2 regions of the Rheinheimera marina genome follow, and region 2 is predicted to be linked to the other one. Evidence: riboswitches for the same ligand, from Rfam matches in the RefSeq annotation. Region 2 holds a riboswitch; the other holds the start of a gene.

Region 1 (6,758 bases), on a different contig from region 2:
ACTACTTTGCCATAGCGTTCAAAGGACCAGCGAATGCCTTCCGACAGCGCCGCCATCACCTGGTCATAGTCACCAAACACCTGAGTACTCAGGGTATTGGTGATCACATGCAGTTCCGGTTTCTGGTTCAGCAACTCAATAAAGCCTTTAATCGGCTCAATGTAGTGTTCGGTCAGTGGGTACTTACTGATCTCAATAGATAATTGCATTTGGCTCTCCTCAGAACTGGTAACGGGCACTGACGCCAAGACGGCGCGGTTCACCCAATTGCTCATAGGTATGCTCAGCGTAGCCATCTCGTGGGTCATTGCCGAAATAGAAACCACGCACACCATAGTCTTCATTCAACGCATTGCGGCTCCACAGCGCAAACTGCCATTGGTCAAGCTGGTATTGCAGGCGCAGGTTGACCAAATGCATCTGATCCGATTTGGCGTCATGACTGTCGGAATAATAAAACGCCGCTTTACTCTGCAGTGCCAGGTTCAGGCTCCAGCGCTCCGCCAGTAGCCATTCAGACCCCAGTTGATATTGATAGTCAGGTGCGTGCGCCTGATCCCGCCCGGTTTTGTCGACACCTTCTTCGGTGATAAAACCACGAATTTCGCTGCGAAGTAACCCCAGAGTCCCGTACAAAGTCCAGTCCGGTCTGAACTGGTAACGGCTCTCCAGCTCCAGGCCATAATTACGGCCCGACGCCGCATTGTCGATAAAGCCGATAAACATCTGGTCACGCGTGACCCAGCTGTTCACTTGCATATCGTCCCGCCACATGGCAAAAAGCGCAACCCGGCTCACCAGAGTCTGCTCCGCGTTACTGGCTTTGACGCCAAACTCGGTATTCAGCAAGGTTTCCGGAGCAAAGCTGGCGCGTTCACGTAAGTAGTCAGCCAGGGCGGCAGAACCGGTGGCGTCGGCTTTGCCTAAGGCTTCACCGTTCACCCCACCCGCTTTGTAACCTTGCGACACCAAGCCATACAGGCTGGCTCTGTCGCTCAGTTGATAACTCAGGCTGGCCTTGCCGCCGAACATCCAGTCATCGTCCTGCCGCGTTATGCCTTTGCTGTCACTATACTGATCCTGATAACGCTCCGCGCGACCTCCCAAGGTCAGCTCCAAATCCGAAGCCAGCGCCAGGCTCAGCTCACCAAACAGCGCACTGTTTTTGCGTTCAAAATGACTGAAAAACTGCGCTGGCGCCCAGGCGTCCCAGTCCCAGTACTGCCGCTCTAAGTCGGTCTTTTGCTGGCTGTGGTACCAACCCGCTACCCAATGGCGATCGGTAGAACTAACCAGGCGCTGTTCGGCACTCCAGTGGGAGCGGTCGCGTAAATAGCGGTCCGTCGTACTGTACCCATCCGGATGAATGCCGTCATAGCTCCAGTCTTCATCAAAACCATAATCGGTATCGGCGTTCAGGTAACTCAGCTGGCTGAATAAACGTGCAAAGCCAAAACCGCTGTAATCCGCGCTCAGCATTGAGCCCTGGCTGCGCTGCTGGTCCTGCCCGGGTTGGTCCGACAAGGTGGTACGGTTACGGTCCAGCGAAAAGGCATCATAGCCATTATCCAGGTCACGCCAATGCGTCACCCAATCCAGCGTCAACTGTTCGGTCGCCAGATAACGCAACGCCAGTTTGGCCGTGGTTTCATCAATGTTGTTGGTGTCGTCGCGCTGCAGGTAGTTGTTGTCGATAAAGCCGTCCGACTGCTGATGATCAACTGCCAGCCGGAAGGCCAGTTTGTCGGTCAGACCCTGACCATAGGCTGCACTCAATTGCAGGCTGTCGTAGTTGGCAAAGGTTGCTGCCAGTTCGCCGCTTGGGTCAAAGTCGGCCCGGCGCGACTGTAAATTCAGCATGCCTGCCATAGCATTGGCACCAAATCGGGTCGCCTCCGGGCCACGGAATACTTCCACCTGCTCCAGATCAAACAAAGAACTGACACCCAGAATGGAATAATCGATGCCGTCAATCAGCACCCCGACTGACGGGTTGATGCTGTCGACAAACTCGCTACGCTCGCCAACGCCACGCACTTGCAGAAAGCGGCCGCGGGAGGCGCCGGCCGAGAAATTCAGGTTGGCTGCCTGTTGCAGTAAATCATCCAGATGCTGGGCATTCTGGCGCTGCATATCGGCGTCGGTAAAGACCGCAATGCTGCCTGGAATTTTATTGAGTTGCTGGCTACGAAAATCGCCTTTAACTTCGATGGTTTCCACCACGCTGTCATCGGCCTGAACAAAAGCACAGCTGACTGCGCTTAACGCAATGAATAGACGGGATAATCTACGCATTTGTGACTTACTCCAGTGAAATCAGAAAAACGTAGGATCACCAGAGCAAAAGGAAATGAGGTTAGTACCATCCCTCCGCCGGTATGATCCGGATCAGGTTCTAAGGGTTCGCCTGACGGCGTCTCAGCTTTCGCACCCCTTGGTTCGCCGCGCACTATAACGGCTTTTTTTGAGAGCGACAATCCGGATGGCTAAAACTTTTGTCGTACTTGGGTATACACACAGAACACCGGCGCTTTACAACACCAGTTCTAAGTACCAGCTGGCAATGGAGAAATAAATCACCACACCAGCCACGTCAGCAATTGAGGTGATCAAAGGGCCACTGGCGGTGGCCGGGTCCATGCCAAAACGACTCAGTAAAAACGGCAACGACAAGCCAATCAGACTGCCGATCATCACCACCAACAACATGGTGGCGGCCACCACTACACTGATATCGGCACCGCCGCGCAGGAAGCCAAGCCCTGACACAGCCGCCGCCATGGTCAGGCCCAGCAGGCTGGCAATCAGCACCTCTTTGCCCAGCATTTTGCCCCAGTCCCGCAATTTAACGTCCCCAGTCGCCAAAGCACGCACCATCAGGGTGCCCGACTGGGCGCCGGCATTACCGCTACTGGCAATCAGCAACGGCAGGAAAAACAGCAGCGCAATATGTTGGGAAATCACTTGTTCAAACAGAGCCAGGCCAGCACCGGAGAAAATATTGCCAAACACCAGTACCACCAGCCAGACCACTCGTTTGCGATACAGCAGGCTGATTTTGGCGTCTTTGACACTGCCTTCTAACTTACCTATGGTGGCGGTTTTGTGGAAATCTTCGGTGGCTTCGGCGGCTGCAACGTCCATCGCATCATCGTGGGTGACAATACCAACCAATTGCCCTTGCTGATTCACTACAGGAATTGCCAGCAAGTCGTAGCGGGCAATCAGTGCCGCCACCTCTTCCTGAGAACTGTCTGCCGTCACCTGAATTGGGTCATGCTTCATCACGTCATCAACTAACGCAGAAGCAGGCGCCAGGATCAGTTCACGCAGTGACAAGGCACCAATTAATGCTCTTTTCTCGTCGACCACATAGGACAAATAAATGGTTTCTTTGTCCGGCGCCTCATGACGCAGTACCTCAATGGCTTCACTGACCGTCAGGTGCGGCGACAGCATAGCATAGTCCGAGCTCATAATGGCGCCGGCAGTGCCTTCGGAATAGGACGACAAACTCAGAATGTCGTCGCGTTCCGCCTGTGCCAAGGCAGGCAACAAGGCTTGTTTCTGCTCGTCAGAGAATTTGTTAAATAAGTCCGCCCGTTCATCCGACGACATCTGCCGGATCAGAGGCGTAAAGCGGGCCCGGCTGATGCTGTGTGCCAGCTGCACTTGCTGCTCCAGCGGCAAATAGACAAAAATTTCGGCCTGACGTGCCAACGGGCACTGGGTCAGTAACTGCCATTGGTGTGCCGGTGAGAATTCCGCCAGCGCCGCAGCCAAATCGGCTGGGTGGGTGTCGGCCAGTTTATCGGCCAACTCAGAAAAGTCGCCGCTTTCCAGAGCCGCCCGTAACAGATGGATCAATACCAGAAGTTCCATAATTACCTCAGACTAGCGGTTGTCGTGAGGCAGGAACCAATCACTACAACCAGATAAATAATTGACGAGTTGAATTCAGGCCAGGCCTGTGACTGGGCACGTCCATAAAACGGACTCTCCTTCAGGGTTTGTGTGCTAACTCATTGCTGAGTCGGTGAAAAACGCGCATTATTTTACGCGTTAACGGCCTGAACCTCAACTTAACCCCTGCAAGGAATTTCTATGTGGCTGGATCCGCAGAGCCAGTGGTGGCAAGCACAAACGCTGAATCATCAACAAGTCGTACGGCTGCAGATAGGTCCTTTGGTTGTGTATTTACAGCGCAAAACCGGTGAATGGTGGCTGCATACCGAGCAGCTGACCGAACCGGAACAAAATATGGCTCACGCCAGTTACTTGCCGGAGTGGCCACTGCACAAGGTCTTCAGCCGCTATGTGTTCACCCACGAACCATTGCAGTTTTGCCTGACGCCCTTGTTGCAAGACAGGCCTGTGGTGGTGAAAACCCGCCAGCCAGTGTATTTACCTGTGGGTGAAGAAGTGACCTTTTACATCAGCAGCCCTGTGGTGATAAGGCTTGAGTTGAAGCAACCGGATATTCTGCTGCAGGAACTACCCACCCAACGCTTGTCTGACACCTGGTTTGGCCCGAACACACAGGCGGGTGAGCTGTGTTATGCCGACAAAACCCAGGCCAGACACAGTAAAGAGGAATTGCCTGCCCGCGCGCACCGGGCTATCACCCCAATTCGGGTGAAGAACAACTCCAGCCAGATGATGAGTATTGAAAAACTCAGCCTGCCATTGCCGTTTCTGTCGTTATATGGCCTGCCAGATGGTTCGCTCTGGACAGATTTAGTACAGATTGATCATCAGAATGACGCAGAGTTGTCACGCTTAAACATTCATAAACAAATGCCTCCCGGACACGCGAATGCTATCCGCTTAAGCCGGCCAAGACAGGCATTCGAAAAACACGGTTTATTCCGTGTCTTCAGTGATTTATTTCAACATACGGAGCGCAGTTGATGTCGCTGGATACCATTCTGAATTACTTTGACTCCCAGAGTTTTTTCCAACTGTTACGTGCAGTGCTGCTGTTTGCTTTTGGCTTTCTGGCGGCCAGCCTGCTGTCAAAAGCCGCCTTTAAACTCAGCTTAAAAAAATTCAGCCCTCATCATGCGTCCTTAACAAAACGGCTGGTGTATTGGCTGGTGCTGGCGCTGTTTATCGCCACCGCCCTGAAACAACTGGGCTTTAACCTGGGCGTACTGTTAGGTGCAGCCGGGGTACTGTCAGTCGCCTTGGGGTTTGCCTCACAAACCTCGGTATCAAACCTGATCAGCGGCTTGTTCTTAATTGGTGAACGCCCGTTTCAGATTGGTGACACCATCCGGGTCGGCAGCACCACAGGCGAAATACTGTCCATTGACTTGTTGTCGGTGAAAATCCGCACGCCGGAAAACCTCTTTGTGCGGATCCCGAACGAAAGCCTGATTAAAACCGAAGTCACCAACCTGACCCGCTTTCCAATACGTCGCTTGGATTTGCTGATAGGCGTGGCTTACAAAGAGCAAATCAGCCAGGTCAGAGCTATTCTGCTCCGCGTGGCTGACGAGCACCCATTTTGCCTGGATGAACCGGCACCGGATTTTCGCTTTTTAAATTTCGGGGAATCCTCGTTGGATTTGCAACTCTCCGTCTGGACCCGCAAAGAAAATTACCTGGCGTTGAAAACCGGCCTGCTTGAGCAAATCAAACTGGCGTTTGACAAAGAAGGCGTGGAGTTTCCTTTCCCGCAACGCGAGCTAAGCTTAAGCGAACCGAGCCAGAGGTTTTTAAAGGAATGGAAATCTCAATAAAAACAGCTACTTTACAAAATGCAGCCTGACAAGCTAAGGTCTGGCTATACGATTTGATCAGCATTCGGGCTCACGAAGGAGATTTCCATGCGCTTCCTGATGGCAGCAATGTTGTGCTGGATATCGATGCCTGGCAGTACCGTGGCTTTTGCTTCAGAGCTGGAAAATTGCGCACCGCTGCAAACCGGAGCTAACCTGTCGTCATTACAAGGCAAACCGGTTCGGGCTATTCGGGTACAAAGCGAAGATGTGTTTGATCTGGAAGCAGAGAAAGTCTACTGGTTTCATCACCTCGCCAACCGCACCCACAAAGTCACCAAAGCCGACACCATTTTGGAAGATGTGTTGTTTAAAGCAGGCGACCCGCTGGATGCCGAAGCGTTGCTGGAAACCGAGCGTTTGCTGAGGACCCGGCGTTACTTACGCAAAGTCGAAGTCAAAGCGACTGAACAATGTGCCGACGGCTCTGTGGTCGTCACTATCCACACCTGGGATAACTGGTCGTTATTGCCCAATATCTCCTTATCCCGTGAAGGCGGCGAAAGTAAAACTGTGCTCGGGCTGGCGGAAGACAACCTGTTTGGCACCGGAAATCAGGTCAATCTGGATTACGAAAATGACAGCGAGCGCAAGAGCTACCTGCTGAACTTCCGCTCCCCTAACCTGTTTGGCAGCCACTGGAACCTCAATACCCTGTACGCCGATAAAACCGATGGCGAGTCTTATTTGCTGGCATTAGAACGCCCCTTTTACCGGCTGCATGCCCCCTGGGCCTTCGCCTTTCACATCGAAACCGACAGTGAAAATGTCAACGAATACCTGCGCGGTGATGAGATCAATGAATACCAGCGCAAACTGGATCTGCTGCAACTGTCATCCGGCTGGAAAATTGCGGAAACCGGGCATTGGGTGCAACGCCTTAGCCTGGGGCTGGACCGCCAGCAGCTGCAATTTAGCCCGACAGCTTTAACCGACTTTGGCATGCCCGAAAACCGTGATTTATCGCAACTGTGG
Region 2 (6,758 bases):
TCGTTATGTGCCAAATCCCGGATAGCCCCGCCCATCAGCGTCAGCAAAATACCTCCGCCATGGCCTTGCTGCTGGCGCTGCTGCACCGCGTCCAGCAAGGCATCCAACCCGGCTTTGGGTAAAGGGCCCTGAAAAAAATCAGAACTGCCGGCCATCGCCACCCGGCGTAAAACTCCCTGCTCAGACTGATGCGGCAGTTTGCACTGCTGCATTTCGAGGCCAGCACAGTCGCTCAGCATATATTCGGCATAGTCATGCAGTACCACGTCCTGCTCAAAAGGCTGGGACGGCAAGCGCCGCAACCAGGTGGCCCATTGCTGCTGCAACTCTTTGGTGGCCCCCAGGCTACTGACCCGAATTTGCAGCACCGGTGCTTTACTTTGATCGTCCGTCCACCAAAAAGCGGCCTGCGACCAGAGCTCTCGCGGCAACTGACGGCTCCAATGCTGCCAAAGATTCAGCACCGGCAAGGCCTGCTCAAACTGAAAATAAGCATGACAGCTCAGCACTTCCGCCGTGGCAAAGGTACGAAATTTAAGCCGGGTGACCAAACCAAACTGGCCTCCGCCGCCACCCCGCAATCCCCAAAACAGCTCTGAGTTTTGTTGTGCTGAGCAGCGCAGCAGCTCACCCGTCGCCGTCACCAGTTCGGCTTCCAGCAAAGCATCACAGGTCAGGCCGTATTTACGATCCGCCATGCCCATACCGCCGCCCAGCGTCAGGCCACTGATGCCCACGCCCACACAGCTACCAGCCGGAATGGAACGACCCTGTTGGCTGAGCTGAAAATACACATCCCCCAGTTTGGCGCCAGCGCCAATCCAGGCGGTTTCACCTTGCAGCTCAATTTGATCCATCAGCGCAAAATCGAGCAATACGCCTTGGGTACTGGAGTAACCGGCATAGTTATGGCCACCACAACGGCCCACCAGCGGCAATTGAAACTGCCAGGCAAAGGCCAGCACCAGCTGCACATCACTGGCATGCACGGGCCGGGCAATCAACGCTGGTTGAATGGCATCAAACCGCGAGTTGGCCGCTTTGGCAAAGCGGCTGAATAGCGGGTCGGCCGGAAACAACAACTGGCCTTTAAAGCCCTGACGCAGTTGTTGCCAGTCGGCCGTTTCAGGCAGTGCCGGCTTGAGCTGACAGCCGGTTAACTGCAACGCGGCAGTGGCGGTCAGCCAGGCTGCACTCTGGCTAAAAAATTCTCGTCTGTGCACAGTCAGCACCTGATGTTTTTGTAATGCCGCGCACCTTATCACAAAAACTTTCTGCAGCGGATTGCTTGAGTCCGGCGACAGAATCTGTTTACACTGCGCTCACTTAGCTTGTCGGAGTGCTGCACAGGAAACTGTCAGCTGAGACCGCCTTTGGCGGAATCCGTGGAACCTGAACAGGATAATACCTGCGGAGGGAACAAGAGCGCTAAGCCGCTGTCTGCCTGCTTTCTGGCAGCAGTCTGGCTTATGCGGCTGCCTGTTATGCTGGCCGTTTTGCGTCAGTCACAGTCCACGTCACCTCAAGCTCTGTTGAAATTTTTAACTATTTCACGGAGTGAGTTATGCAAAAACCTCAACGTTTAGCCCGGGCCGAAGCGGCCGAATTTTTACAGCAATTACAAGGCCAGCCTTACCCGGCCAGCCGGAAAATTTATATCGAAGGCAGCCAGCCCGGTGTGCGGGTTGGCATGCGCGAAATTGAACTGTCGCCCAGTCTGGCTGGCGGCAGCAAAGAGCAGCCATTATTCCAGCCCAATGCGCCAGTGCGGGTGTATGACACCAGCGGGCCTTACAGTTGCCCGGACAGTCAACTGAACATTGAGCAAGGCCTGCCACCACTGCGCCAACACTGGATAGAACAACGCGACGACACCGACTTGTTCAGTGCTTTGCAGTCGGCTTATGCCCAGGCGCAACAACGCGACCTGAGTCTGGACGATATCCGTTTTCCGCGTGCGCCATCAGTGCGCCGTGGCCGCCCCGGCGTGGCCGTCACTCAGCTGGCCTACGCCCGTCGTGGCATAGTGACAGCGGAAATGGAGTACGTGGCGATCCGCGAAAATATGCAGCGTGCCAACCTGGCCGCAGCAGCTGACGCCAAAACCCAGCATCCGGGCCAGAGCTTTGGTGCGCAGATCCCAGCAGAAATCAACGGCGAATTTGTCCGGCAGGAAATTGCGGCAGGCCGCGCCATTTTGCCCGCCAATATCAACCACCCCGAAGCCGAGCCGATGATTATCGGCCGCAATTTTCTGGTGAAAGTGAACGCCAATATCGGCAACTCGTCGGTCAGCTCCAGCATTGAGCAAGAGCTGGAAAAACTGTTGTGGGCGACCCGCTGGGGCGCCGATACGGTGATGGACCTGTCGACCGGCCGTTATATTCACCAAACCCGCGAATGGATTTTACGCAACAGCCCTGTGCCTATTGGCACTGTGCCTTTGTACCAGGCACTGGAAAAAGCCGGAGGCATTGCCGAAGACTTGAGCTGGGAGCTGTTCCGCGACACCCTGATAGAACAGGCCGAACAAGGGGTGGATTATTTTACTATTCATGCCGGTGTACGGCTGGCCTATATTCCGCTGACCGCCAAACGGCTGACCGGCATTGTGTCGCGCGGTGGTTCCATTATGGCCAAATGGTGTCTGGCACATCACCAGGAAAACTTCCTGTACCAGCACTTTGACGAGATTTGCGACATTATGCGTAGCTACGACGTCAGTTTCAGCCTGGGTGATGGCCTGAGGCCTGGTTCCATTGCCGACGCCAATGACGAAGCCCAGTTTGCCGAACTGCGTACCCTCGGCGAACTGACCCACCGCGCCTGGGCCAAAGAGGTGCAGGTGATGGTGGAAGGCCCGGGCCATGTGCCAATGCAGCTCATTCGTGAAAACATGCAACTGCAGCTGGAACACTGCGCTGAAGCGCCGTTTTACACCTTAGGCCCCTTAACCACCGACATAGCGCCGGGTTACGACCATCTGACCTCGGCCATTGGCGCGGCGCAAATTGGCTGGTACGGATGCGCCATGCTTTGTTATGTCACGCCAAAAGAGCATTTGGGTTTACCGGACAAACACGATGTAAAAGAAGGCCTTATCGCCTACAAAATTGCCGCCCATGCCGCCGATTTGGCCAAAGGCCACCCGGGGGCGCAAATTCGTGATGACGCGCTCTCCAAAGCCCGTTTTGAATTTCGCTGGCGCGATCAGTTCCACCTCAGTCTGGACCCGGAGCGGGCGCTGGCCTACCACGACCAGACCTTGCCACAGGAGTCCGGCAAAGTGGCGCACTTTTGCTCCATGTGTGGGCCCAAGTTCTGCTCGATGAAAATCAGCCAGGACATTCAGCAGCAGGCACAGCAGCACATGCAGCAAAAGTCAGCCGAATTTCGCGCTGCTGGCAGTGAGCTGTACCACAGCCCGGAGTAAGGCATGCCCTATCACCTGACAATTGTTGGCGCTGGCCTGGCTGGCCGGCTGACTGCGCTGTATCTGACCGACCCGGCCCGCCGCTGGGCCAAACCGCTGCAACTCAGATTGCTGGACCAGCAGGTTCAGGCAAACCGCTTTGAACCCACAGCCGGCAAAGTGGCGGCGGCCATGCTGTGCGCAAGCGCGGAATCAGCCGTGCTACCACCAGAGCTATGGCCACAAGCCCGTCAAAGCATCCAGCTTTGGCGTGAGCTGCAACAGCAGATGCCCGGTTTATGGCTACAACAACAAGGCTGCATTTTGCTGGCCCATACCAGTCAACTGGAGCAATTACAGCACCAGGTTCGCTGCATTGCACAAAACCCGCAGGCCAGCGCCGAACCACTGAACAGCCGCGACCTGGCCGCGCTGGAACCCGAACTGGCCGGACGCTTTAGCCAGGGTTGGTGGTGCCCGGACGATGGCCAGACCCAGACGGAAAGCTTTTTCAGCCACAGCAGCGCGTTGTTGCAAGCCCGCGGTGTGCAGCTGCAGGCGGTATCCGAAGCTACGCTGGATGGCAGCAACCTCAGCCTTAGTGGCCAGCGGCAGCAGGCCAATCTGGTGCTGGACTGTCGCGGCCTGGGCGCCAGCGCCGTCTGGCCTGAGCTTCGCCCGGTTCGCGGCGAAGTGATCCGGCTGTATTGCCCGGAAGTGCAGCTGCGCCGCCCGGTACGGTTTTTTCACCCGAGGTACAGCCTGTATATAGCACCGAAACCTGAGCATCAGTATGTGGTCGGTGCCACAGAACTGGAATCGGCCAGTCAGCATGGGCCTGCGGTGCGCTCCGTGCTGGAACTGCTGTCGGCCTTGTATGCGGTGCATCCGGGTTTTGCTGAAGCAGAGGTACTGAGCATTCAGGCCTCAGCCCGACCCACTCTGGCCACAGCTCAGCCTGAAATCCGCCAGCAGCCTGGCTTGCTGCAACTAAACGGCCTGTCCCGCCACGGCTATCTGCTGGGCCCTTGTTACGCCAAACAACTGGCTGAACTGGCCTGGCAGCAATTACACCAGAGGCCAGCGCCCCAAGCCGCCCCCGCTGTGCAGCTAAGTGCCACACTCCCACAGAAGGACTCACAATGACTTCACCAGCTCAACTTTGGCTGAACGACCAGCCGGTGCACAGTACAGCCACGACAGTGGCGGACTTTATCCAGCAACAGCAGCTCAGTGGCAGTTTTGTGCTGGCGCTCAATGGCCACTACCTGAGCGCCTCTGACTATGGCCACACCAGGCTGCAACCCGGCGACCGGCTGGAACTGCTGCGCCCGATTGCCGGAGGTTAATATGGACAGACTATCGATTTACGGCACTGAGGTCGAAAGTCGCTTGTGGCTTGGCAGCGCCCAGTACCCGAGCCTGGCGCAACTGAGCCAGGCACTGCGACAAAGCCAGGCCGGAGTGATCACCTTAAGCCTGCGCCGACAGGCACCAGAGCAACAAGGCGGCCAGCAGTTCTGGCAGCAGTTGCAGCAGCTTGGCCTGCCATTACTGCCCAATACCTCCGGCTGCCATACAGTGCAGCAAGTGCTGACCTTAGCCCGGATGAGCCGCGAGCTGTTTCAAACTCAGTGGATCAAGCTGGAGCTGACCGGCGATGACTACAACCTGCAGCCCGAGCCCTTGTTGTTGCTGCAGGCCGTCGAACTGCTGCTGGCGGAAGGTTTTGCGGTGTTGCCTTATTGCACCGACGATTTAGTGCTGTGCAAACGGCTTTATCAGCTGGGCTGTCAGGTGCTGATGCCTTGGGCCGCGCCGATAGGAACAGGCCTTGGCCCGCTGAACCCTTATGCGCTTCGCACCTTACGGGAGCGCTTACCGGATGCGACGCTGGTGATTGATGCTGGCCTTGGCAAACCCAGCCAGGCCTGTCAGGTGATGGAATGGGGCTTTGACGCCGTACTGCTGAACAGCGCCGTCGCCAAAGCCCGAGACCCGGTGCAAATGGCCTGCGCTTTTGCTCAGGCGGTGCAAGCGGGCCGTCAGGCTTTTCTTGCCGGTGTGATGCCAGCCACTGAACTGGCCTGTCCGTCCACGCCATTACCAGATACGCCGTTCTGGTTGCAGGAACAGCCATGACTGCCGTGATCTGGAGTATCGCCGGCTCCGACAACAGCGGCGGTGCCGGTATTCAGGCCGACCTGCAGACGATCAGCCAGCTTGGTGCCCTGGCGCCACTGCACCTGTGCACCCTGGTCACTGCGGTCACAGCCCAGGGTCCAGCCGGTTTAATTGCCTGCCAGAGCGTCGATGTCAGACTGCTGCAACAACAGGCGCAAAGCCTGCTGCCAGAACATGCCCCTGCGGTGATTAAAACCGGCTTACTCTGCAACCCGCAGCAGCTGGACTGGGTGATCGGCCTGGTGCAGCAACTCAAACAACAGAATCCACAGCTGCTGGTGGTCTGTGATCCGGTAAAACAGTGCAGCAGCGGTGGCGAGCTCAGTGAGCTGCAGCCGCAGCACTGGCAGCGGTTCTGGCCTTATGTTGACGTACTGACACCGAACCTGCCTGAATTACAGTACTTAAGCAGCCAGACCAATCCGGCCACAGCAGCCGATTGGTTGCTGCAGCAAGGGGTCAAGGCGGTACTGATCAAAGGCGGTCATAGCGACTCGGCGCTGGCGCAAGACCAGCTGCGCATCAACCCGGCTTTTCGATATCGAGGTTTTCCGGCCTACCCGCAACAGGTGACACTCGCCAGCCCAAAACTGGCCGGTAACCGGCATGGCACGGGTTGTGTCTTGTCTGCGGCTTTGGCTGGTGCACTGGCACAAGGCTTTGCACTGGAAGACGCTTTTGTGCTGGCCAAAGTGTATATCCAGCAAGGTATTCAGCAGGCGGTGCAACTGGGCAACTACTGCCATAATGGCCACCGGGCTGTGGACGCCAGCTCGACGCTACCCCAACTGCATTGTGCCGTGCCAGCCCAACCGCTTAGCTTCCCACCACTCAGTGCGCCTTTGGGGCTTTATCTGGTGCTGCCGGATTACGCCACCCTGGCGCTGGCTGTGGCGGCGGGTGCGAAAACAGTGCAGCTGCGACTTAAACAGCAAACCGATGTTGAACTACGCCGCCAAATCAGTGCGGCGATAACCTTATGTCGGCAGCATCAGGTGCAGCTGTTTATTAATGATCACTGGCAACTGGCCATTGAGCTTGGCGCTTATGGCGTGCATCTGGGACAGGAAGATGTCGATCAGGCCAATCTTCAGGCCATAGCCCATGCTGGTTTGCGCCTTGGCTTGTCCTGCCATGGCCTGTACAAATTGCTGCGCGCCGA

What was found. Region 2 has a riboswitch for thiamine pyrophosphate ahead of thiC (phosphomethylpyrimidine synthase ThiC). Riboswitches for the same ligand answer to the same signal wherever they lie in the genome.
Region 1: linked by a shared signal. The riboswitch ahead of ACFO3I_RS09710 (TonB-dependent receptor) and the one ahead of thiC (phosphomethylpyrimidine synthase ThiC) in region 2 are both predicted to bind thiamine pyrophosphate.

Annotation. Positions count from the first base shown of each region.
Region 1 is NZ_JBHSGB010000010.1:11,447-18,204, reverse strand. Features, by position in the region: gene ACFO3I_RS09715 (hypothetical protein) at 1-209, opposite strand, end outside; gene ACFO3I_RS09710 (TonB-dependent receptor) at 220-2,295, opposite strand; TPP riboswitch at 2,349-2,445, opposite strand; gene mgtE (magnesium transporter) at 2,533-3,882, opposite strand; gene ACFO3I_RS09700 (DUF432 domain-containing protein) at 4,105-4,911, shown strand; gene ACFO3I_RS09695 (mechanosensitive ion channel family protein) at 4,911-5,744, shown strand; gene ACFO3I_RS09690 (BamA/TamA family outer membrane protein) at 5,832-6,758, shown strand, end outside.
Region 2 is NZ_JBHSGB010000004.1:56,351-63,108, forward strand. Features, by position in the region: gene ACFO3I_RS03710 (FAD-binding oxidoreductase) at 1-1,223, opposite strand, end outside; TPP riboswitch at 1,326-1,436, shown strand; gene thiC (phosphomethylpyrimidine synthase ThiC) at 1,565-3,433, shown strand; gene ACFO3I_RS03720 (FAD-dependent oxidoreductase) at 3,437-4,558, shown strand; gene thiS (sulfur carrier protein ThiS) at 4,555-4,761, shown strand; gene ACFO3I_RS03730 (thiazole synthase) at 4,763-5,554, shown strand; gene thiE (thiamine phosphate synthase) at 5,551-6,758, shown strand, end outside.